Regions from separate parts of the Desulforhopalus glucosivorans genome, predicted to be linked through region 1. Evidence: riboswitches for the same ligand, from Rfam matches in the RefSeq annotation. Region 1 holds a riboswitch; each other region holds the start of a gene.
What was found. A riboswitch is a leader RNA that binds a small molecule or an ion and turns the genes downstream of it on or off. The one in region 1 is predicted to bind cobalamin.

Region 1 (6,125 bases):
CGTACTGAGTTAAAGACCACAGAAGACTTTTGGACCGCATAGAGGTCTTCAGAAATAATACCAAATAGCCTGTTAACTACCCCAGCATCAGCCTCTCCTGTTTCTACTTGCGCTAACGCTTCGGCGTAACTATCGACAAAGACAAACTTCAAACCAAGGTCGAATCTCTCATTGAGCTGTAGAATACCACTCTCTCCCACGCTATGGATATCACCCTTAACTGTTGCGACTGTTTTACCTTTAAGCTCAATAAGTGACTCAACAACCAGCCCTTCTCTTGTATAGATACAGCCCCAGTTGAGAAAGATATTTTCTTTCGTAAACAACATCTTTTTCGCTCTTTTCTTCGAAAAAGCGATATCAACCATCACATCTATTTCGCCAAGAGACAGTCTTTTCAGTCCTTCTTCCCAGGTTCCGTGAACATATTCAAGATGCCAGCCCTCTTCACCGGCGATCACCTCCAGGATATCAGGAAAGATCCCTGCAACATCTCCATTTGCATTGGTATATACCTTGGGAGGATTTTCGTAGACACCAACCTTAACCGTAAGAAGATGGTCAGTTTCTCCATAGGATAATTGACCGGAAAGAAGTAGTAGAAGGGGGAGAAAGACAGACAGGTATAAGAATCTCTGTAGGTATATCATGTATGATCGTGCCTAACCTAAATATCTCATGAAAACAAGAATAAGAATTAGTGAGATGAAACAGGTGAAACTGTAGGTAAAATGAATTGAGTCAAGAATTATTCCCATAGGAAAACTAGCTCATTCATAAACGTACACCCTACCTTTACCTAACAAATATAAGCATATATTACCAATCAGAATTACATCAATACATGTGTGCCGGTCTGCTCCATGAAAACATTCCGGCACAATTACAGCGTATGAAGGTAAAAATATCAGACGGTTGCTCGATGGTCGACTGCAGGCAAGGTATCGACAATCTCCAGATAGGCTCGTGTCACCTCATCGCGCAACTCTCCAAGACCTGACTGGGTTCCTTCAATTTCAAGACAGGCACTTGTTCCTTGTTGCCCTGGAATAACAGAAACACAGGAGAGTATTTCTGGCCTTGTACAACGACGAATCGAATCAAGCCCTGAAAGTGAGATCCAATGAGGATGGCTTGTACGCATAAGCTCCACAAACTCCAGCCACGTCAGACCCTCGGGCAGATCGACATCCATATATATATAGACCTGACTTCCTTTAATAATCTCGGCTACATCTACAGAAGCAGGCATTTGTTCGGAAGCGGCTTTACTGCCATTTATATGGGCGAGCTCTTTGGCTTTCCCTTTGAAAAAGGGTGCTAACCTGAATATCTCAGACGGCTTTGTGACAAGAGAGACAACAACATAGACGAGTCCACTCGCTGTCATTGCGACTATCACGCCATGTCCCATCAAAAGTGGATGCAATGATTCAAGGTATGGAGGCCCCCCTGCTTGGGCCTTGATAAGGTCGACTACAACAAAGGTACATTGCAAAATAAAACCTGTAAACATAGAAGCAGTGGCTCCTGCTCCGGTTCCCCTTTGCCAAAAAATACCACCCATCAACACAAAGAAGTATGAGGCACTTGCGATGAAGGTCGCGATATGAATTGCATCGATTATGGAGTGTATAAAAAAAGAGCCGATGGTAGCACAAGCAATAATGAAAAGAACGCTGAACCTGTTAACAGCCAGCATCTGCTGCATCGATGCCGCAGGGTTAATTCGCCGCTGATAAATGTCCCGTGCCACACAGGTTGCACCTGATGCTGCAAATGTGTCTGCACATGACATGGCGGCGGTAGCTAGTGCTATGGCAAATAGAGCTACAATCAAATGAGAGTATCCTCCATCCATTATGAAGTTTAGAAGTGCCGGTTCCGCTTTTGCCATTCCCATGGGAAAGCCCATGGCTGCAATATCCGGATAGATAAACTGCAGCCCAAGAGCGATAAGTGCACATCCTGCAAAAACAACTGCAACCAGAATAGATCCAAGAACAAGCCCAGCTCTTGCTGATCCTGTGTCACGAGCCGCCCAGACCTTTTGCCATGGGTCCTGCTCTGTAACCCAGCCAGGAATAATTGCACAACAGAAGATTAACACCATGGGCAATCCAATGGATAAGGGATTCCACCAGCCACTATCAAGGGATGCAGCCATCTGGCCCAGATCCATCCCGGAGACATCTCCCGCTCCCGAGATTACAAGTACTGCCATAATTAGGACAAAAGAGGAGAGACAAAGAAACTGAATAACATCGGTTGCAAGTACTGCCGACAAACCACCTAAGGAAACATAGACCGCCACTGAAAGTCCAACAATCAGAGCCGCATGAAGACTACTGATTCCATAAAAAACCTCCAGAACAAGAGCGAAACCTTTAATATCTGCCACGGCAAAGAGAATCATGACAACAATAATAATAAGGGCAACCGGCGTTCGCAGAAAGGATCCGTAGCGGATCTCCAGCAATTCCGGCTGGGTCATGGCCGGGATGGAGCGAATTTTACCGACAAACAATGCAAGGAGAAGCAGAGCAAGGATATTGGGAGCCACAAAACCCCACACAGAGCCCATACCAAGCAACATAAAGAAACCGATAACCGCAAGAAGTGCACCTGCTGTCAGCCAGGATGCAGCGGCTGAAAACCCCACCGAAAAAGCACCGGCCCTTCTCCCCGCCAACATAAACTCCCGAATTGAAGTCTGCCGTTTGTTGAAATAGTAGCCGGTACCAATAAGCAGCATGATATAGCCAGCGAGAAGTAAAACAAAGATCAGATACCCGTCCATACACCCTCCTTTGCAATGTCAGCTCCAACCAGATTGTCGGCTGTTTCCACATTGCACATCGATGCGTGGTCCAGATTAAACCGAACCAACACGTGTCAGCCCGGGGGGATACCATGTCTCCGAGAAATTGATTGCTTGTCTGGCAGATATTCTGACTTATGATTCACCCTACTTCCCGTGCCTTCCCATACTGTTTCGAAGAGAAATCAGACAGTACAGTGACATTTTACGGGGTTCGTCCTCACATACAGCGGCGGGTCCGTCCCGGAGTCACACCGGGTTCCCTGCACCCTGTTGCACCCTATGGCGCAACAGGCATGGATCCTACAAAAGGATCACCAACAAACATTACCTGAATTGTGTGCCGAATATACTATTTAATTCGACATTCCTATCATGTATTGTATAAGCAGAATACTGTCAAGTTCTACCTGTTAGGGTAGAATACCTTCCAACATCTATCACACTGCTTTTAGTGCATGACAGGATGAGGTAAATACCCGTTCGAGACAATCAACAGATTTATGAGGCTCACCATTATGGACTCAAAAATGACAGAAAGGTATAAAGGTTGGACTATTTCAATTACAGCCAGTAACAATTTGTGCGCCAAATTTAGTTTTGATATCACAGATCCGAGTGGTAAATCTCAACATGTTAAGATGGGTGGAGAAAAGGCACAAAGGGCAATGGAAAGGGCTAAGGAAATGATAGATATGGAAATCTCATTTCAGGAGGAAGATTAAAGCCCTCGCTTTTGCATTCCTTAATATATTTCAACACAGACATCTACTTTTGCCAAGAAAACTAAGCAACTCAAATATCAGGAAGCCAAAATGAACAACGAAGCGACAACAGAAATATACGATTACCTTAAGAAGATGGCAGCCGATATCGTTGAAAAAGACATGGCAGAGCTCAATGCCATGAAGAATGAGCTGGCCGAATATGCTGAAGGTGTCAGTTCTCAAATGCCGCAAGAATCCAAAGAGATGATGAAGCGGGAATTTGAAAAGTGCAGCCGTTGCGCTCAGGAGTGGATGCGTGTTTACAAGGACACTCACTTTAACGAGGCAGTAAAAGAAGACATACTCAAAGAAGACGTTATGGAATTCTTTTTTAGTATGAATGAAAAGGTCGTCGCCGTTCAGAAAAATTTCTTTTTGCTGGCAATGGTACAAGAACACCTTTCCCCCAAACCTCTACTCACAGATGAGCTACGATCTGCAAAAATCGCTAAATCAAGGATTATGACACTCGCAAAACAACAAGGGCTCAATCCAAGCTACAAAGACCACACTTCTTCAATACCTGGAGAGACAAGTTCCCAGCGACTCTGGTTTTTTGGAGACGAAAACAATCTCCTCCAATCAAGTCAGGAAGGCCTGCCCGATGACCAGGCCCTTGATTATTTACTGGATTAATCCTACACCATTAATCTTACCTACACTTGTTCACTGACATAGGCACCAAAGGCCTTATCGGACTCCATTATATGGTTAATGAGCCACTCTCTTAAAAAGCGATACAGCTCCTGCCTGCCATCTGGAAAATCATTGAGTAACCTGTCTTTATATTCACCGACCTCCTCAATAAGGTTTTGATGCTCAGCCTTATGGGTCTCCAAGTCCGGATACTCCTTCTCCTCCATCAATGCTTCTTCATTGTTGAAATGGGTTTGCGTGTACTCCACTATCTCTGTGAGCACCCTTTCCACCGTCTCTTTTGGTTCCTTATCTCGAATACTTGTGTACATGGCTTCAATGAGATCAACCAGTTTCTTATGTTCATCATCCACTACCTCAATCCCTGTACTATAGGAATCACGCCACTTTATCACTGCCATTCTCAGCCTCCATTCCAACTATAGGATAGTAACCCGGTTTCTGCCGTTTGCCTTACTTTTATACAATAATGTATCAGCCCTTTTCAGTATTTTTTTGACATCATCTTTTGGTCGTATTGAGGTTGCACCTATTGAAATTGTAACAGAGAGCTTTTTACCATTAAGCATAACATAGGAATTCTCCACCATTGCACGTACTCTGTCGGCTACAATTTCAAGCTCTGTGTTGTTCACATTTCGTATAATAGCCAAAAACTCCTCGCCTCCCCACCTGCCATACAGATCAAATGGTCGCGATGTAGCAACCAGCGTATTGGCAACACACTTCAACACGTCATCCCCCACATCATGGCCGTAGTTGTCATTAACACTTTTGAAATGATCAATATCCATAAGTAGCACACCAAAAGATACATTATAACGCTCAAACTCCTCCATCCGGCCTATCATTTCACGATCTAGATAATGACGATTGGCAAGTTGAGTTAAATTATCAAGAAGAGCAAGTTGTTCGAGTTCCTTAAGTCTAAGGGCATTTGCCTCATTATTTGAAATATCGGTAAAGAGTTCAACTCCACCTATGATTTCACCCTCATCATTTTTCAGAGAATTAACACGGACAGAAACCGGGATCCTGTGACCATCCTTGTGATGCATATATATCGTGGCTTCACGGGGAACATCGTCTTTAATAGTTGCTCCGAGAGGACAAAGAGAATGACAGAGACTCCTACCATTCTCATCTACGTGGGTGAGAATATTATCGGAACAGGACCTGCCAACAACCTCCTCTGCAATAAATCCGGAAACATGCTCTGCCGCCTTATTCCAATAGGTGACGACCATGTTTGTATCAACACAATAGAGCCCATCATGGAGATGGTTGAGAAATCTTTGCAGTTTTGGGTCAAGATCAGTCATAGAAACATCCGCAGTTTTTCACTTGATTGTTGGGCCGTATCACTTGAGCCGTTTTGCTCTGATTTTATTGTATCACTATCAGGGGGCAAGAAGTCAAGGCCTCCAGACTTTCAGATGAGGTCATCTGTTCACAGCACTTAGAGGTATTGGACTTGAAAATTGTGGGGAAAAACTATAGAAGAGTTCAGTATTACCTAAACACTTCATTTTTAGTAAGGAAATACATTGTTTGACCCCAGCGCAGCCACACAGCTGTTTAGTGAATTCTCCAGAGGAGAGCTGTTCTTCGCAGTCACCCTTCTTTTTATTGCATCCCTTATACGGGGCCTTACCGGGTTTGGGTTTTCAGCTATTCTTGTCACCGGGCTTAGTTTCATTATTATCCCCAGCCAAACAGTCGTGCTAGCCCTGCTCCTTGAAATTATTGCAAGCGCCCACTTGCTGCCACGAGCCTGGAAAAACATTAACTGGGGTCTTATCGGAGCACTAGGTATTGGCATTCTGGTAGGTACTCCCGTTGGTATGTCACTTCTCGCTTACACCAATCCTGATACCATG
Region 2 (6,125 bases), 1.3 Mb from region 1:
TCTGGTTGCTCTGCGGATTTCTTCCTCTAGTTTGATATCGGAGTATCGTCGGTTGTATAGCCCGGTCAGTACATCTGTAATTGAGATCCTTTGTAACTCCTTGCTCTGTTCTTGTAGTTTCTTGTTTGCTTCAGCAATCTTCTTATTAAGGTGAAAGAGTTGTCTGTTCCAGAGGAGAATAAGTAGAACAATGATTGAAAATATAGAGAAAAACTTCCAAAGGGCAGTGTAGTCAAATTTTGTGTCAAAGCGGATAGACATCCATTTTTGATACACGGAGTCAATATCGTCTTGGGGGATTGAACGGATAAGTTTACTCATTATTGAGTTGAGGTAGGGCCTGTCTTTTTGGCTCCGTATTCGTATTGTGCCCTCAGAACCAGAATATCCAGCAATCTTCAGGTTGGTAAGGCCCAGGTGACGGATATAATGAGCTGCAACAGGCAGTGCGAGGAGTGCTCCGTCACTGGTTTTGTTTGAAACGTGTAACAGACATTCCTGGGCATTGTCGTAAGGTAACACTGAAATATGCGGGTAGAGCGATGAGATATTGTTCTCATTGAGATCATATTGTACTACTGCAAGTTTTTTGCCAACAAAATGCTGGAGTCCCGCGATAAAACCTTCTTCCTCCCTGGTTATAATAGCTGTCTGAAACTTGAGTATTGGACTTGTAACATTGGTTTGTCTATCAAGTTGCTCGTTCATTGTAATCATGGGAATTATGTCACATTCCCCTTTCTTAAATTTTTCCTGGGATTCTTGCCAGGTGGTGGTGGGAACAAGATTAAATGATATGTTCAGCTTTTCTGAAAATAAATCAAACATATCAGTTGCCATGCCCGAAACCTGACTGTTTTTTATGTCGGCAAAAGGCATGGCTTCAGGGGTGATGCAATAGTTGATTGAATAATGTTCACTCAGAAAAATCTTTTCATCAGGAGTAAGCCCTACATCCGCTTTACCAACTGCTCTGCCATCCCGGCTGAACCATTTCAGTTTTAATGATTCCAGGGTTTGGGGCGGGATACTATTGTGCGCTTTTGCAAGGATTTGAAACAGAATGGGATTAGTTTTTAAAACCGCAAAGTGCATGGATGATGTTTTTTGCAGTTCAACATCTTCAATCCACTCGGATAGTTTTAAATCATAAAATCCAAATTTACTCATGAAGTATTGAGCTATTTCCTTTTGTTCGACTGTAGCATAGACCTTTCCCTGATCAACATATTCGAGGGCTTGCCTGGAGCTGGCAACTTCAACAATATGGATGCCTGGATAGTATTTCTTGAAAAATTCAATGGATGACCAGCCCCTAGGTAGCGCAATAATCTTTCCCTCAAGATCGTTTAGGTTATGAGTAAGTGGGCTGTCATTTCGCAATATCAGAACGTTTTTACTATGATAAAAAGGGGGAGAAAAATGTGAGGTCTTCTCTCTTTCAGGAGTAATTGATAAACAGTGTAGAAGATCAATTTCTCCCCTTTGGTATTTGTTCACCAGTTGGTCCCAGGTATAGCCGTTAATGTACTCAAATTGAATCCCTGAAGTTTCTGAGAGTAGATTCATTAAATCTATGCCGAAGCCATAGGGCTTGCCAGAAAGAGCAAAATCAAATGGAGGCCAGTCAAACTCGTTGGAAACTGTGATTGTAGGATGTTCCTTAATCCAGAGTTTCTCTTGCTCAGTGAGGGCTATTTGAGCAATCGATGGAAGGGGAGTGGCGATTGAGGTTGCGGTCTTGTCGGGCTCTGTCTCGGCAGCAAAGGTGGCAGGAAGACTCGTGAAAAATAGATGAAATAAGACTGTTGCAAGGATGAATTTATTTTTGAACATACATTCCTTGTATTATCTGTTTTGTTTTCTGATCTCTAGACATATTGTGTCTATTCTAGCACAGGGAATCCTTTATAATATAGTATTTTGTCAAATCAGTAGAAATAGTTACTTTAATACCATCACCCTATAAAGCCGTTGAATTTCTGGAATAAGATGGTATAAGAATTTTATCAGGTGCATACAACGTTAAAAGGAAAGACGGTGTGAGTCCGTCACAAGCCAGTCCTTGCTGTATACGGAGGCTGCTGTAACTGAAGAGCTGTTGGCTTCTTCATCCCGGGATTTTTGCCCGGGTCGTCACTGGAAAGTCCGGGAAGGCGGTTACAAGCAGGATAATCCGTAAGTCAGAAAGCCTGCCTGTTATGATAGCAATTTCACTGCTGTCATCAGAGTATACCCACTGGAGATACTCTGTGTCTGTGAATAATCGTTGTGCTGTTTTTTGTAGATTCAGCCCAGTGGATTATGCCGTCGCGGATACGGAGATCTACCTCATGAAGTTTCTTTTTCCCGTATCCTGATCTATTTGTTTTGAGTTTTGTCATGACGCAACGACAAAATACTATTGAGGTACTATTATGGATATGGAAAAAAATCAAAAACTTGGAGCTTGTATTGGACAGCTGATTCGAGGTGAGGATCTCTCGGAAAAGAGCGCCTATGATGCCTTTACCATGGTGCTTGGTAATGAAGTTACCGAGATGCAGCAGGGAGCTTTTTTAGCAGCACTTACTGCAAAAGGTGAAACTGCCCAGGAAGTTGCCGGCGGTTGGAAGGCTGTATATGAGCTGGATACTGAAAAGGTCGATTTTGGTGATTTGGCAGTTGTTGATAATTGCGGTACCGGCATGGATACCTTTAAGACCTTCAATATCAGCACTGCGGCCTCTCTTGTGGCTGCTGCAGGTGGTGTAAAAGTTGCCCGTCACGGGGCAAGAGCCATTACTTCATCCTGTGGAACTGTTGATATGGCAGAACTACTCGGAGTTGATGTTGAGTGCGGTGTGGATCTTGTTAAAAAAAGTGTGGTTGAGGCGGGTATAGGTCTTTTTAATGGCATGAGCCCCACTGTACATCCCATGGCTCTTGGTAGGATACTTTCCCAGATATGCTTTGGCTCCCCACTCAATATTGCAGCCTCTCTTGCCCATCCGGGTCTTCCAAAAGTAGCCGTGAGAGGTGTCTATTCACCATCTCTATTACAACCGGTAGCAGAGGTTATGCAGGCCATCGGTTACAGTGATGCCCTTGTTGTCTACGGTTCAATCAACGGCAGTGATAAGGGTATGGATGAGGGCTCAGTTTGCGGTGAAACCGTTGGGGTTCAGTTGAAAGATGGCATAATAGAGCCACTATCCTTTATGCCTGAAGATGTTGGCTTAGGTCTGCATAGTGCGGATTTAATCTCTTCAGAACGGAACCGGGATAGAGCTGCAAAGCATATGTTTGAACTTCTTGCAGGAAGAGGGACTGAAGCTAAAAACGATGCTGTTATCCTCAATAGCGGTCTGATCTTTTATGTTAAAAATGAAGTGGCAACTATACAGGACGGCGTAGAAAAAGCGCGGGAGTTACTCTTGTCTGGTCAGGCAATGAAGAGTCTTGAAGGGTGGGTCTCTGTGCAGAACCGTGACGCTGATAAGGGACGCGCAAAACTGGAGGCTCTTGGTAATGGCTGAGGTGTTAGCAACCGAACTGCTCATCGTTAAAGAGGGTGAGAAGTATATTCGTTTTTTGGAGACAGGTTTTGAGTACTGCTCCATGAATAAGGCTTCTGTTTTTCCTTTAGAGAGTATTGAGGAAGTAAAAGTACGCTGCAGCAAGATACGTCTGGAAACCCAAGGTTTACAGCTTATGAAGCTTGTTATTACTGAAGAACCTTTCTTAGCGTGAAAACAATGCAATTGATACTGGAAAAAACAGGCATTTTAACTGTTGAAGAATCTTCTTCTCTTCCTGCCGTTGGCGCTGGACAGGTACGATTAAAGGTGCTCTCCTGTGCCATATGCAGGACAGATGCGAAGATGTGGCAGCAGGGGCATAGGGATTTATTACTCCCCCGTGTCCTGGGCCATGAGATTGCTGGTATCGATGAACGTGATGGCAAAATATATACGGTTTGGCCGGGACAGTCCTGTGGGACGTGCAGCTATTGTTTGAGTGGCAGAGAAAATCTTTGTGAAGAAATGAAGATTATCGGTTTTCACTCCGATGGTGGTTTTGCAAGTCATGTTGTGGTTCCTGAAAAGAGTCTTATTCCTGTTCCGGAAAATCTCCAGCCTGAACTTGTCACCTTTGCAGAACCTGCCGGTTGTGTCATTAATGCTCTTGACATGGTCAAGCCGGCGGGTGGAGAACGAGCAATAATCTATGGCGGTGGGGTCGTGGGGATTATTGCCGCCCTTATGCTGCGAGATAAGGGCTGTGGTGTGACCGTTATTGAGCAGAGTGAGGAGAAGATTAGCCTGCTTGCAGATCTTGCGAAGAAAAACTCCATTGAATTATGTAAGGACTCTACTGCTGCTGATTTTGATCTGGCCATAAACTGTTGTGCAAGTCATATTGCCTTTAGTCTTTGCATTACAAAACTGTGTAAGGGTGGACGTCTGGCCTTTTTTAGCGGTCTCAGTAAAAATGAGGAGATTGATACAAACCTTCTCAATCTGATTCACTATAAGGAGCTTGTGGTCACGGGCAGTTACGGGCCTAAGCGGTCTGATATGGAAAAGGGGCTTACCTTTTGTAAGAAGTACCATGAAGATGTCTCTCTTTTAATTGAGCGAATAGTAAAACCGGGTCAAGTGCAGGACTTGTTGCCCTCTATCTTAAACGGTGAGAGATTGAAATGCGTCGTCATGATGGACGATGGTTGTGATGTAGACGTTAAGCAAGAGATGAGTCGTCCAGACAATTTTAAGGTAGAAAAAGCTGAGGCTGCTCTACCAGCGCCAATTGCTGAGTTAACTGCACATATTACAGCCACTCAAAAGAGCTTTGCCGACCAAGCCCAAAAAAAGGTGGATTTAAAGACCAAACCCCTAGGGGCACTTGGTCGTCTTGAGACACTGGCTGTTAAGATCAGCACCATACAGGAAACTCTTCAGCCGGAAGTTGGTTGTAAAAGGATGTTTGTTTTTGCCGGTGATCATGGTGTGGTTGAAGAGGGTGTTTCTGCCTTTCCAGCCAAGGTTACTGTTCAGATGGTGGAAAATTTTCTAAAAGGCGGGGCTGCTATTAATGTGTTCTGCGCGCAGTATGATATTGATCTTGCTGTGGTGGATATGGGGGTGAACACTATTTTTGATGATCATCCGCTTCTCATGCAGAAAAAAGTGGCCCATGGGACTGAGAATTTTGCCATAACAGATGCAATGAGTCTGGATCAAGCCATTTCAGCTATCGTACGTGGTGCTGAATGTTTTTATGAGAAACAAAAACAACAACCATGTAAGATTGTTGGCCTTGGGGAAATGGGTATTGGAAATACCAGCAGTGCCACAGCTATAGTTTGTGCCGTTACAGGTATTGCGGTTGAAGATATAGTTGGTCGTGGCACCGGTGTTGATGACAGGGGACTCCAACGAAAACAGGAGGTCCTTGAAAAGGCCCTTATGCTCCATAAACCTGATGGTAGTGATGGTCTTGAACTATTAAGGACTGTTGGTGGTTATGAGTTAGGTGGAATCTGCGGGGCAGTTTTAGCCGCGGCTTCAGAAGGTTGCTGTGTGGTGCTCGATGGTATTATCTCAACGGCTGCGGGGTTGCTTGCCTATCTTATCTGTCCTGAAGTAAAAGACTATCTTGTCGCAGGGCATAAATCAGTGGAAGTGGGCCAGAAGGGTGCCCTTGACTTTATGGGTATAGAGCCTGTGCTCGATCTTGATTTCCGTCTTGGTGAGGGAACAGGTGCAGCCATTACTATGAATCTGGTTGATCTGAGTTGTGCTATGATGCGGGATATGGCATCCTTTGAAGAAGCTGGTGTTGACGGCAGTTCTATCTGAACAAAACTATGACAAAAGAAATTCAATTTGATCATAATGAATTACTTGAACTCAGTAAGGCCACGATGCCATTTGGTAAATATAGTGGACGACGTCTTGTCGATCTTCCTGAGCCCTATGTCGTATGGTTTGCCGGACAGGGCTTTCCTCCCGGTAAACTGGGGCAACAGCTTGCCATAGTGTATGAGATAAAGGTAAATGGTCTTGAATACCTCTTTGGTCCTTTGAGGTAGTAATGCTTAAACTATCGTTTACACCTTCTATCCCAAGTATGGAAGTTGT
Region 3 (6,125 bases), 2.7 Mb from region 1:
GTATACGGGTCTGCAAGGGGATTCAGTAGGATTCCCTGATAGATAACTCCACTTAGAGCAAGGCCTGCTCCCACTAGAGCTGCTGTGAGTATGCGGGGCAAGCGTACGTCCATTACAACATAGGGAACAGAAGGTTCAACATTGATGCTCAATTCAGGCGCACTAAAAAGATGGGTTCCTATAACCCGTAGAATGTCCTGCCATTGGATCTGCATATAGCCCATGCTGGTTGAAATGATAACTGTGCAAAGGAGCAAGGCTATCAGGCAGCAACTCAATAGCAGGTTCTTTTTATAAGGGTTTGTGCGCATAGTTTTCCAAAAGGCCTATAATATTGCACTCAGACTAAAATAAATTACAGAAACAAATATAAGACAAAAGGCTCTTGTCAACTGACTTACTGCTACAAGTTGAACAGCAAGGCGTGGTGTATATATCCCGGTATAGTATGGGAGTTGGTGTCGTATTGCCCGTATTGGTGTGGAAAGAATATTACCGACCAGAAGCGCCATGACAACCTCGTTGTAGGTGAGGCTGTTTTCGGCCAGTAGTGCACTGGCTGCTGCAAGACCTGCCGAAAATTCGGTTGTAACGTGTAGCAAAACGATACCCACAGCCTTGGGATTTAACCAGCTTATCAGGATGCTGCTCTCTGCAAAATAGTGTTCTAGGGTCTCAAAGATGCCATACCAGTTAAGACAAAAGAAAACCAGATAGACAGGGATAAGAAACTTAAGAATCTTAACTATTCGTTTTTTTATCCTCTTTACACTTTTTGAAAAGGCTTCGGGGATGGTTGTTTTCTTTTTGCCTGCCGGTGGATCAGGGAGCGGTTCAGTATTTTTCGGCAGTAAAACGGCCCCTAAGGTAACTACCAGTATGGTCTGTAATATTGCTCCACTAAAGGTGAGGCCAACATATATGATGGCTCCGTATTTTATGAGTGGTGCAGTAAGAAAAAATACCGTTGGCAGATGGAGAAAAAAACGTGGAAGAGAGTTAAAAAGATTTGCAAGGACCAGCTCTTTTTGTGATATTTGTCCCTTGTCATATGCCTCAGCAAGAAGTGTGTTGGCTGAAACACCAGAGAAAAAGGCTACGGAAAAACTTGCACCTGTTAATGTGGAGAGGTGTCCGCGCCTGATAAGCGGCCGTGCCAGTGTGGCGAGCTTGTGGGTCCAATTGAGGCTTTCTATAAAGCTTGCAATGAATAACCCTAAAATGATGAAGCAGGTGATTCGGCCAATGGGAAGAATGACCTGTGGCCATAGCGCTGAAAGGAGTTCTTGTTCCATACTCTCAAAAGAAAAATTAAAAAACAATGAAGCCTTTTGTAAAAATGACAGCTTTTTTCAATAGCAAGGCATGTGTTTATTTCCCAGGCATGCACTTGATATCGGAGTCTACGCTTACCTGGAGTCTACGCTTACCTGGAGTCTACGCTTACCTCTAAGTACAAAAAATGAGCATAACATCGAGACTGGGCAAAAGTGAGTTTTGCAAGTGGCTCAGTATGATAACTCCCGGCTGTACTGCTACAGTCTGGAGAATAGTATAGAAGAGTTAATTACTTCCGTACAACCATTGTGGAAAAATAGTGGAGCTCCTTACCGACAGTTTCTCTAACGTCTGTCCACACCCTTTGATCTTCAAGGCTGCATCGCTCAACCAGCACTGCCTTATCGATCAGGTCCAGTTCTTCAAGCAGTGGCACAAGTTTATCCATCACCTTGAAAACCTTCATGAAAACAGCACTGTCACTATTTGTTAAGATTTCTTTTATCTTTTCGTCTTCAAAAGTCGCGGGAATCACAACAAGGCGCTCATCTCCGAGACAGAGAGGCATCCCAGAAGCCGCAGATGTTGCTCCAATGGCTGATACTCCGGGAATAATCTCTAACTTGAACGGGGTACCATACTCCTGAAGTGTTTCACAGACATAAAATCCAGTGGAGTAGATTGCAGGATCTCCCAAGGTGGGAAAGACAACATCCTTTCCACTATCGAGAATCTCTATGATAGTTTTAGCAGCTTCATTCCATGCTGCTTTAACCTCAGCGTCCGGTTCAGCACATCTTTTCACCTGCTTCATGGGAAAATGATGACTGAGTATCTTTTTTTCGGCTGACTGTACAGTGCCCTCAACAATTTTAAGGGCCATACTGCCACCGTTTTCAAAGGCGGAGGGAACAAACCAGGTATCACATTTTTGAAGCACATTCACGGCTTTTAGAGTCATTAGCTGTGGGTCACCCGGGCCAACACCTACTACATAAAACGTTCCTTGCATTATCTGTCCACCTTCTCATAGAATTCAATATAGTGACGAATAACGTACTTCGGCTTATATTCTTCACCCAAAATCCAACATGTAAAAGATTGCTGAGCAACACCAGGTGGTGGAATAAAAAAATCCCCGGATCAAATTAATGATCCGGGGATTCCCTGTTTCCTCGTCTCGGGTGCGGCTATCCTTGTCCACGGGATTACCTACATCAGCGTTTCAAGCAGGTCTTCTGACTTCTGGATCATCCTTCATCCACACCTTCCCAGGAATATTCCCAGTGGTTCATTAAGGTGGATTCTGTCCCCAGTTACAGCGGCGGGCCCGTTTCCGATTTTCACGGAATTCCCTCATAGGCTAAAATAATAGCACCTAAAACGTAATAGAGACTTAACAAAGGTGAAACCAATAAGTCAATATAATTATCTAACTTATTCCCCCCACCCTTATGTTGCTGCCGGCACTTCAAGTGTTGTAATCATGTGTCGTGGGTGGCTTGATCTTGAACGAAAAACCTAATTTGCAACAGGTATATACTATCTGATAATAGCCCTTGCTTCATGGAGACCTGCCTTAGCCGTAATATTGGGTAAAAGTACTGCGTTTTTTCCCATAAGTGTTCCGGGACTAGTGACAGAGTTGCAGCCGGTTTGACAACCATCGGCTAATATTGCGCCTAATTTTTTTCTTTCTGTGTTGACCATCTCGTTGTCGAGCAGGATATGGATGTTGCCGCCAATAAATTTCAAGTTGGCAAACTTGGTTCCAGCGCCCAGATTGGCGTTTCCGCCCAGGATTGAATCGCCTACATAGGCAAAATGCCCAGCTTTTGCATTGTTGAGAAAAATGGAGTGTTTTACTTCAGTGGTGTGACCAAGAACGCAATGTTTTCCGGTCAGGCAGTAGCCACGTAAGTAAGCTCCTTGTCTCACCTCTGAGTAGTCACCGATAATGGCAGGAGATTTAACCATCGCACCGGTTTCAATGAGTACGCCCTTGCCTATGGCAATCTGCTGGCCGGTGATGACAGAACCCGCCATGATGACAGAAGCGCCCTCGAGGATCATTCCGCCACGTTTCACCTGCAAGCCTTTCTTGGTTGTATCCCCAAATTCGATTTCAAAATCATTAAAACAGAGCATCTTGCCCTCATGAATGATTACATGTTCTTTAAGGGGCATTCCTGTTGTAAAATATACTTGCTCATATTTGGGATAGTTGTAGCCATCCATATATGTTTTGAGATCGTTAAGTGGTTGCCAGACAGGACTTGTAGCATCAAAGAGGTCAGCGTTCGGAAAATCACTTAGATTAAAAAACGATTGTACTGAAATCATAAGGTTCCTCATAGATTGTAGAATAATAAGTATTGCAATAACGTAAGTTACTATGAAAGAATTAGACAGAGAGTTCAAGCGAAATTATTGATATGACGAGATGGTCGATATTGGTGGCTTGACTTAAGTTGCTTGCATGTTTAGTATTTCCGTGAATTTTACGGACAGTTACTGCGAGAGTGTCTATCTGTCTGGAACGATGATAAATATACGAAATTGTGTTGATTGATATATGTGCTATTCGCCTTCTATGAGGTGAATACTTTTTAGGGTTTTGATGGAGGATTGAGTGGAATTTAATGATTCTTTAAGTATAGGTATGGACGATTTTTCAAATAATGAAGAAATGGAAATACCTGAAGTTCTGCCCATGATGGCGGTACGGGATGTGGTCGTATTCAACTATATGATTATCCCTCTGTTTGTTGGCCGTCCAGGATCTGTGGAGGCTGTCAATGAGGCCCTTGAAAATAACAAGTTATTGATGCTTGTGACCCAGAAAGATGCTACCAAGGATAATCCCGCAGAGGAAGATCTGTATGATGTTGGTATGGTTTGCATGGTTATGAGGACTCTGAAACTGCCCGATGGACGTTTGAAGGTGCTGGTACAGGCCATGTCAAAGGCGCGCATTAAAAGCTTTGAACAGAAAGAGCCAAGCTATCAGGTCGCAGTTGAAGTCATTGAAGATGTTGAGGTAAAAGATGTGAGTGTGGAGGTTGAGGCCACCATGCGCACCGTTCGTGAGCAGACCGAGAAAATCATGTCTCTTAGAGGGATTCTCTCTGCTGATCTTATGATGATTATCAATAACATCGAAGAGCCTGGCCGTCTTGCTGATCTTGTGGGGTCAAATCTTAGATTGAAAATTTCTGAATCGCAAAAGATTCTTGAAGAGACTGATCCGGTTAAAAGGTTAAAGCTTGTTAGTGAACTTTTGACTAAAGAGCTTGAGGTTTCCACTGTTCAGGCGAAAATTCAGAATGACGCTAAAGAAGAGATGAGTAAGTCTCAGCGTGAATATTTCCTCCGCGAACAACTCCATGCTCTGCAAAAAGAGCTTGGTGATACCGATGAGCGCGGTCAGGAGATTGACGAGCTTGAGAAGAAAATCAAGAAGACCAAAATGCCCAAGAAGATTCGCAAGGAAGCGAATAAGCAGTTGAGCAGGATGGAAATGATGCATCCCGATTCTTCTGAGGCCACAATCATACGAACATATATTGATTGGATACTTGATGTTCCCTGGAAGAAAAGCTCCAAAGATCTTTTAGATCTTGTCCATGCAAAAGAGATTCTCGACGAGGATCACTATGGCCTGGATAAAATTAAAGAGCGTATCCTTGAGTATCTTGCAGTTCGTAAACTCAATGATTCCACTAAAGGACCGATCCTCTGTTTTGTAGGGCCTCCAGGTGTTGGTAAAACCTCCCTTGGTAAATCTGTGGCCCGTGCAATGGGAAGGCAGTTTTATAGAATCTCTTTAGGTGGTATGCGTGATGAAGCTGAGATTCGCGGGCACAGACGTACCTATATTGGTGCTATGCCTGGACGTATTGTCCAAGGGTTAAAAACCGTTGGTACAAATAATCCGATCTTCATGATGGATGAGATTGATAAGGTTGGCTCAGATTACCGTGGCGATCCTTCTTCTGCACTTCTTGAGGTGCTGGATCCTGAGCAGAATTCAGAGTTTTCTGATCACTACATGAATATGCCTATCGATCTGTCTAAGGTGATGTTCATTACCACCGCCAATATGAGTGACACCATTCCTGGGCCGCTTTTGGACAGGATGGAGGTGATTAGACTTTCCGGATATACGCTTGAAGAAAAGATTGTAATCGCAAAACGTTATCTCTTACCACGACAGATTAGAGAGAATGGTCTCAAACCCCGTCACATTAAACTCAATGATGATACGCTTAAAAATATCATCACCCATTATACCCTTGAGGCTGGTCTTAGAAACCTTGAGCGTGAAATAGGTAAGGTGTGTAGAAAGATTGCCAGAAAAGTGGCCGAAGGCGGTAAAGGACCGTACTCTGTCTCCATGCGTAATCTTCATCTCTATCTTGGGCCTCCTAAGATTTTACCAGAGTCCGAAATGGAAATGCTTGAGCAGCCAGGGCTTGTTACCGGCCTTGCCTGGACAGAGGTTGGGGGAGAGATTCTCCAGATCGAAGTAAACGTAATGCCTGGAAAAGGAAAGCTCACACTCACGGGGCAACTTGGTAGCGTGATGAAAGAGTCTGCCCAGGCGGCACTCACGTATTGCAGGAGTCGGAGTGAAGATCTCCAGATAGATGATGAGTTTTTTGATAAGGTGGATTTTCATATTCATGTGCCTGCAGGAGCCATCCCTAAAGATGGACCTTCAGCTGGTATAACCATGGCCACCGCACTCTATTCGGCAATTACAGAAAAGACCATTGCAAGCAATACTGCAATGACTGGAGAGGTTACGCTTCGAGGTCGGGTCCTGCCAATTGGTGGGCTTAAAG
Region 4 (6,125 bases), 2.6 Mb from region 1:
GCTCCTATGTATTTGCAGAACGACTTCGACAAAAAATAGCTGAACATGAATTTTCCTTCTCTGGTACCACACGAAAGATTACCATAAGTGGAGGTATTGCTTCATTCCCATTCAATAGTGGAAACCCGGAAGAATTGATTGAAATGGCAGATAGTGCCATGTATCTTTCAAAAGGTGCCGGGAAGAATCGTATATCCCATTACAAATATGAGAAGCGACGCTATATACGAGTGAAAATTGAGGAACAGGTTCTCTCTAAAGAGTTGGATTTTAGCAGCACACCACCAGTCAACGGTACAAGCAAGGATATTTGTGTAGGAGGTATTCTCTTTGAAAATGACAAACCACTCCTGCTGGGATCGCTCATTTCAGTCCAAATACAGCTGGCAGAAAGCCAAAGTCCTGTCATACTGATCGGCAATGTTGTACGAGTCGAATTGCTCGACTCAGGTAAATATGATATAGGAATGACCACCTCTTTCAAGGAACTCGATGACATCGTATATAAGGAAATTGCGTCCATCCTGCCCATCGATTAATCACATCAACACCCAACCCTTTAACACTGTTTTACGGTTGTTTTAACTCACTGACCAATAATGCTTCTCGAAATCGATAATTTCAATTTATGGTTTAACGGTTACGACCAAAATGGTCACAAAACCAGAACCCAAACTCTTTTTGACATCAGTCTCACCCTTGACCGTGGCAAAACACTGGTACTCGCGGGTGAATCCGGCTCTGGGAAATCAATTACTGCCCTCTCTATTCTTCGCCTGCTTGAAACAAGCACCAATGTATCATCAACCGGTACCATCGCCATTGATGGTGTTGATCTATCTTCTCTTACCAGTGCTGAAATACGCTCAATTCGAGGCAGCAAAGCAGCAATGATTTTCCAGGAGCCCATGAGCTCACTTAACCCGGTATACACCATCGGCAACCAGCTCATAGAGCCGCTCATGCTCCACAGAGGGTTTGATAAAAAAGAGGCGCGTGAACAGGCCTACCATTACCTTGCTAAAACCGGTATCGACGATGCAGAGCGACGTTTTTGCTCTTATCCCCATGAACTCTCGGGTGGACAAAGACAACGGGCGATGATTGCAATGGCACTTGCAGGAAATCCTTCTCTCTTAATTGCAGATGAACCAACGACCGCTCTTGATGTAACCATTCAAGCACAGATCCTTACCCTTATAAAAGAGCTGCAGATTGAGCTCGCCATGGGCCTGCTTCTTATCACCCACGATCTCTCCATAGTGCGTGACCAGGCAGACCACGTCTGCATTATGAAAGAAGGATGCATCGTTGAATCCGGCCCCACAGGGCAAATATTTACGAACCCACAACATTCCTATACTAAAACGCTACTCTCGGCACTACCGCAAGGCACAAAGCAACCTGCACCATCCGGGCCAATACTACTGAGTACAAAAGATCTAACCTGTAGTTTTGATCAGAAAAATAAATGGGCAAACCCGTTTAAGAAGTCACAAACAACGATAAAGGCAGTTAATAAAATTAACTTATCGATAAAGGGAGGGACAACCTGCGGGATTGTTGGAGAATCAGGTTCCGGTAAGACCACTCTTGCCATGTCTCTGCTACGACTCAATCAGAGTGTTGGTGATATTTTTTTTAACGGGGTAAATCTACAAAGTCTTTCCCAAAAAAAACTGGGACCACTTCGCAGTGATTTTCAGATAGTATTTCAAGATCCTTTCTCATCCCTTTCACCCCGTCTTTCTGTTATGCAAATTGTCGAAGAAGGACTTCAGGTTCACCGCCCCGAGCTGAGTCGTGCCGAGCGCGCAGTCCTGGTAAACGAGACATTACATGAAGTGGGTTTAGATGAAGAAATGTCCAGTCGCTATCCCCATGAATTTTCTGGTGGACAGAGACAACGAATCGCCATTGCACGGGCAATCATACTTAAACCAAAATTTATTATACTCGACGAACCGACATCTGCTCTTGATGTAACCATCCAGAAGCAGATCATAGAACTACTACTCGCCCTGCAGCAAAAACATAATATGAGCTATATGTTTATTTCCCATGACCTCAGGGTAATCAGAGCAGTTTCAGATTATGTGGCGGTGCTTAAAGATGGAATTATTGTAGAGTCCGGGCCCACTGCTCAGATCTTTGAAGCACCTGAGCATGAGTATACCCGAACTCTTTTTTCAGCCTTGAACTTAGAGAAAATAGCACCTCTCTAACCGAGCCTTAAAAATAGTTACTCTTCAGTGACCAGTTCTTTTTCTTTTTTCTGAGAGCACTTATCGCCTGCGATGTCATCTTTAAAAAGAGAGTGCCCTCTTTCCATCGCACAGAAATCACCGCACATGGTACAGGTGGACTCATTCTCTGGCTTTCTACTTTGACGAACCTCTGTCATTTTTTCAGGAAACATTGAAAGCTTGAAATACTCTTCAAAATCACTGTCTCTTCTGGCAATGGCTGCCTTCTTTTCCACCTCTCGCTTCTCAGGATATTTTGCAATATCACCGATTCTTGCTGCAAGCCGTGTAGCCCGAACGCCTTCACGAACATCGTCTTCAGTTGGCAGTGCCAAGTGCTCGGCGGGGGTAATGTAGCAGATTAGATCTGCCCCATGCCACGCAGACTGAGCAGCACCAATGGCTGCTGTAATATGATCATAACCGGCACCGGTATCTGCAGGGAGTGGTCCAAGTACATAATATGGAGCCCCACCGCTCATTGCCTTTTCAAGCATGATATTACCGCTTATCTCGTCAAGAGGAACATGCCCCGGGCCTTCCACCATCATCTGGCAACCCATGTTTCTACCAAGTTCTGCAAGTTCACAGTTGATGATCATTTCAGCCATCTGCGCCCTGTCATGACTATCGTGAATTGCACCTGCACGAATACCATTTCCAAGGGATAAAACAGCATCATACTTCTTCATCAGCTCACAGACCCTGTCGAACTGCTCATACAGAGGGTTTTCTCTGTTATGGTATTCCATCCATGAAACCATAAAGGTACCACCTTTAGAGACAAGGCCTCCATAACGAAACCCCTGCTTACGAAGTCTCTCGATGGAGAACCTGTTAATACCACAATGGATAGCCATGAAACTAATACCATCCTGAAGTTGTCTTTCAATAAGTTCAAAGAGGTATTCAGGATCCAGCTTATTGGGGTTTCTATACTTTTTAGTGGCTTCGGCAAATGCCTGATAGAGAGGAACGTTACCCACAGGAAGAGAGCAGCTGCCAAGGACAGATCTGCGGATTGCATCAAGATCCCCGCCAGTTGAAAGTTCCATCAGGGTATCAACTTTTTCATGCTCTGCAATACGAGCTTTTCTGATCTCAAGTTCAACATCAGATATATCCGACGAAGTACCTATAGATGCGTTGATTTTTGTCCGTAGACCTTTACCGATTCCTACTATTTTCTGGTGGGGTCTAACAGCACATCCAGGGATTACAATATGTCCTTTTGCAACACGATCCCTAATCTCTTCTCCGCTGAAACCTTCATCATTTGCAACCTGTTGCATCTGAGCGGTGACCGTCCCTTCATTTGCCAATTCAATCTGTGTTTTCATTGCATTCTCCATACAGTTACCCCACCCATGGGCAATAAAAAAGTCCGTACCACGGCAAGCGTGATACGGACTTTTTTACGGACGGGAAAGTCTATGTTCAAACAGGCAGGTCTTCTGACTTACGGATCATCCTCCATCTGCACCTTCCCACTTTTTGAGTATTAAAAAGCAGTGGTGTATAGCAGATGTTGTCCCCGCTTACAGCGCTGGCCCAACGCTACGGATTTTCACCGTATTCCCTTTTCAGTAACATAACAGTTACCACCTGTGAGATATGTAGTTTTACTGCAGGCAAATTACAGGAAAAATTTATTTATGTAAATCCCTATTTTGCAATTGTAAGCATGTAGCCTTTTTGGAAAAATGTTGTACCGTAAACCAGGTGAGACAAGTGAACACAGACATATCACTCTCAACAAAACCGTTCGCCAGCACCACTACAAAAATTTACGTTTTGATCGTAAATACAGATCCATACAAAGAATTACTAAGGTTATTTACAACACAATGTTTCCCCAATCAATTCTATCATCAGCCCCGCACACACCGGGGGTTTACATTATGCAGGACCAGAAATCCACAGTCCTGTATGTAGGCAAGGCCAAGGATCTGCATAAACGGCTGTCATCATATGCACGGTTTTCAGCAGCCGAACATAATAAAACCAGCATAATGCTTCAAAAAGTCAGTAAAGTTGACGTTCTACTCACCCATACCGAGAAAGAAGCTCTGATCTTAGAGGCTTCTCTTATTAAAAAGCATAAACCCAAATATAATATCATTCTCCGCGATGATAAAAACTACCCATACATCAAGGTTACAGTACAGGAAGAATGGCCAAGAGTACATATGGCAAGAAGGAAGTCCCGTGACAAGGCACGCTACTTTGGTCCATACTCATCATCTGGAGCCATGTGGTCTACGCTCCGTCTTATCGCAAAGCTTTTCCCTCTTCGAAACTGCAAGGGTGGCAAGCTGAAAAAAAGAGACCGCCCCTGCCTCAATCGTCAAATTGGTAAATGCCTGGCACCATGTGCAGGAAATGCTGATCGTAAGCTGTATATGGAGCATGTGAAAAAAATCATCATGCTGCTTGAGGGGCGTAACAGAGACCTGATCAAATCATTAAACGAGCAGATGCAGGCAGCCGCACAAGCACTCGAATTTGAAAAAGCAGCAACGCTCAGAGATCAGGTTGGCGCTCTATCTAAAACACTTGAGAAACAGGTCATTTCTGCAAGCCACACCATGAATCAGGATGTCTTTGGCTTTGCTAGAAAAGACGCCGCTGTCACTGTCTCTCTGTTATTTATTCGCAATGGACTGATTAATGGCAGTCGGTCCTTCTTCCTCGCTGACCCTTATGGTGATGACGCCTCAATCCTGTCTCAGGTACTCAGCCAGTTCTACACAGATGAGACAGTAGTGCCCTCTGAGATTCTCCTCCCCTTTAGCCCAAGCGACCTTGACCTCCACAGCGAATTCTTAAGCGATAAATCAACCACCAGGGTCGAGCTAAAAATTCCCCAGCGGGGTGAGAAATTACAACTCATAGCCATGGCGAATACCAATGCAATGCAGGTCTTTGAAGAAAAGGAGAAAAAGAAAAGTTCCTGGGAACATTTAAGTAAAACAATGTGCAAGACCCTCCACCTCGACCGCGCACCAAACCGTATTGAGTGTCTGGATATTTCAAACATCAGCGGCAAGCAAGCTGTGGGCTCACTTGTATGTTTTACCAATGGTGAAAAGGACACCTCCAACTTCAGGCACTATAAAATTCGAACCGTTGATGGGCCAAATGACTACGCCATGATGAAAGAGGTCCTTGAAAGACGACTCACAAGAGGGATTGAAGAGGACACCCTTCCTGATATGTTTGTGGTTGATGGTGGCAAGGGGCAGCTTGGTATGGCACTCGCCGTGGCAAAAGACCTTGGTATTACCAAAGATATTGATTGGATTGGCATAGCCAAAGAAAAGGAAGATGAAGGTGAAAAACTGTACAAACCTGATCGCAAAAACCCCATCGTTCTGCTGCCCCATAATCCGATCATCCTCTATCTCATGAGAATTCGTGATGAATCTCACAGGTTTGGTGTAACCTTTCATAGAAAGCTGCGTAACAAGGCAACACTCACATCAGAACTTGACCGAATACCTGGCATTGGAACGGAGAAAAAGAAACAGTTACTCAAACACATGGGAAGCCTCAAACGTGTAAAAACAGCGAATATTGAAGAACTGTGCGAGGTCCAGGGTATTGGTCCTGAAATCGCATCAACAATATTCAATTTCTTCAACCAGTCAGTAACTTAAAGCGAATACCTAATGTTTCTTGGAGCGCAATTACTCCAGCAGTAGACGAGATAAAACATCAGTCAACTCCACTTGACTCTCACCTATTTTGCTGACATAATTATAGAATAAAACAAACAATTTTATGGACCGGGGGGCCCAATGAATTTTCTTGATGAGCTGTACCTTGAAAAAACTATGTCAGGTACATCGACTGGCACCAAATGGCTTGAAAGTAATG

Region 2: linked by a shared signal. The riboswitch ahead of trpD (anthranilate phosphoribosyltransferase) and the one ahead of ACX6CI_RS21600 (sodium:solute symporter family protein) in region 1 are both predicted to bind cobalamin.
Region 3: linked by a shared signal. The riboswitch ahead of cobI (precorrin-2 C(20)-methyltransferase) and the one ahead of ACX6CI_RS21600 (sodium:solute symporter family protein) in region 1 are both predicted to bind cobalamin.
Region 4: linked by a shared signal. The riboswitch ahead of thiC (phosphomethylpyrimidine synthase ThiC) and the one ahead of ACX6CI_RS21600 (sodium:solute symporter family protein) in region 1 are both predicted to bind cobalamin.

Annotation. Positions count from the first base shown of each region.
Region 1 covers NZ_AP044854.1:5,037,976-5,044,100, reverse strand. Annotated here, with positions in the region: gene ACX6CI_RS21605 (transporter substrate-binding domain-containing protein) at 1-650, opposite strand, end outside; gene ACX6CI_RS21600 (sodium:solute symporter family protein) at 908-2,800, opposite strand; cobalamin riboswitch at 2,925-3,131, opposite strand; gene ACX6CI_RS21595 (hypothetical protein) at 3,352-3,546, shown strand; gene ACX6CI_RS21590 (hypothetical protein) at 3,637-4,224, shown strand; gene ACX6CI_RS21585 (bacteriohemerythrin) at 4,245-4,646, opposite strand; gene ACX6CI_RS21580 (sensor domain-containing diguanylate cyclase) at 4,665-5,567, opposite strand; gene ACX6CI_RS21575 (TSUP family transporter) at 5,793-6,125, shown strand, end outside.
Region 2 covers NZ_AP044854.1:729,975-736,099, forward strand. Annotated here, with positions in the region: gene ACX6CI_RS03170 (transporter substrate-binding domain-containing diguanylate cyclase) at 1-1,836, opposite strand, end outside; cobalamin riboswitch at 1,995-2,214, shown strand; gene trpD (anthranilate phosphoribosyltransferase) at 2,418-3,518, shown strand; gene ACX6CI_RS03180 (hypothetical protein) at 3,511-3,732, shown strand; gene cobT (nicotinate-nucleotide--dimethylbenzimidazole phosphoribosyltransferase) at 3,738-5,843, shown strand; gene ACX6CI_RS03190 (DUF3820 family protein) at 5,852-6,076, shown strand.
Region 3 covers NZ_AP044854.1:2,336,257-2,342,381, reverse strand. Annotated here, with positions in the region: gene ACX6CI_RS10060 (FecCD family ABC transporter permease) at 1-311, opposite strand, end outside; gene ACX6CI_RS10055 (hypothetical protein) at 327-1,295, opposite strand; gene cobI (precorrin-2 C(20)-methyltransferase) at 1,568-2,290, opposite strand; cobalamin riboswitch at 2,490-2,675, opposite strand; gene ACX6CI_RS10045 (LbetaH domain-containing protein) at 2,821-3,621, opposite strand; gene lon (endopeptidase La) at 3,911-6,125, shown strand, end outside.
Region 4 covers NZ_AP044854.1:2,427,954-2,434,078, forward strand. Annotated here, with positions in the region: gene ACX6CI_RS10530 (diguanylate cyclase) at 1-539, shown strand, start outside; gene ACX6CI_RS10535 (ABC transporter ATP-binding protein) at 600-2,225, shown strand; gene thiC (phosphomethylpyrimidine synthase ThiC) at 2,243-3,586, opposite strand; cobalamin riboswitch at 3,674-3,870, opposite strand; gene uvrC (excinuclease ABC subunit UvrC) at 4,094-5,905, shown strand; gene amaB (L-piperidine-6-carboxylate dehydrogenase) at 6,047-6,125, shown strand, end outside.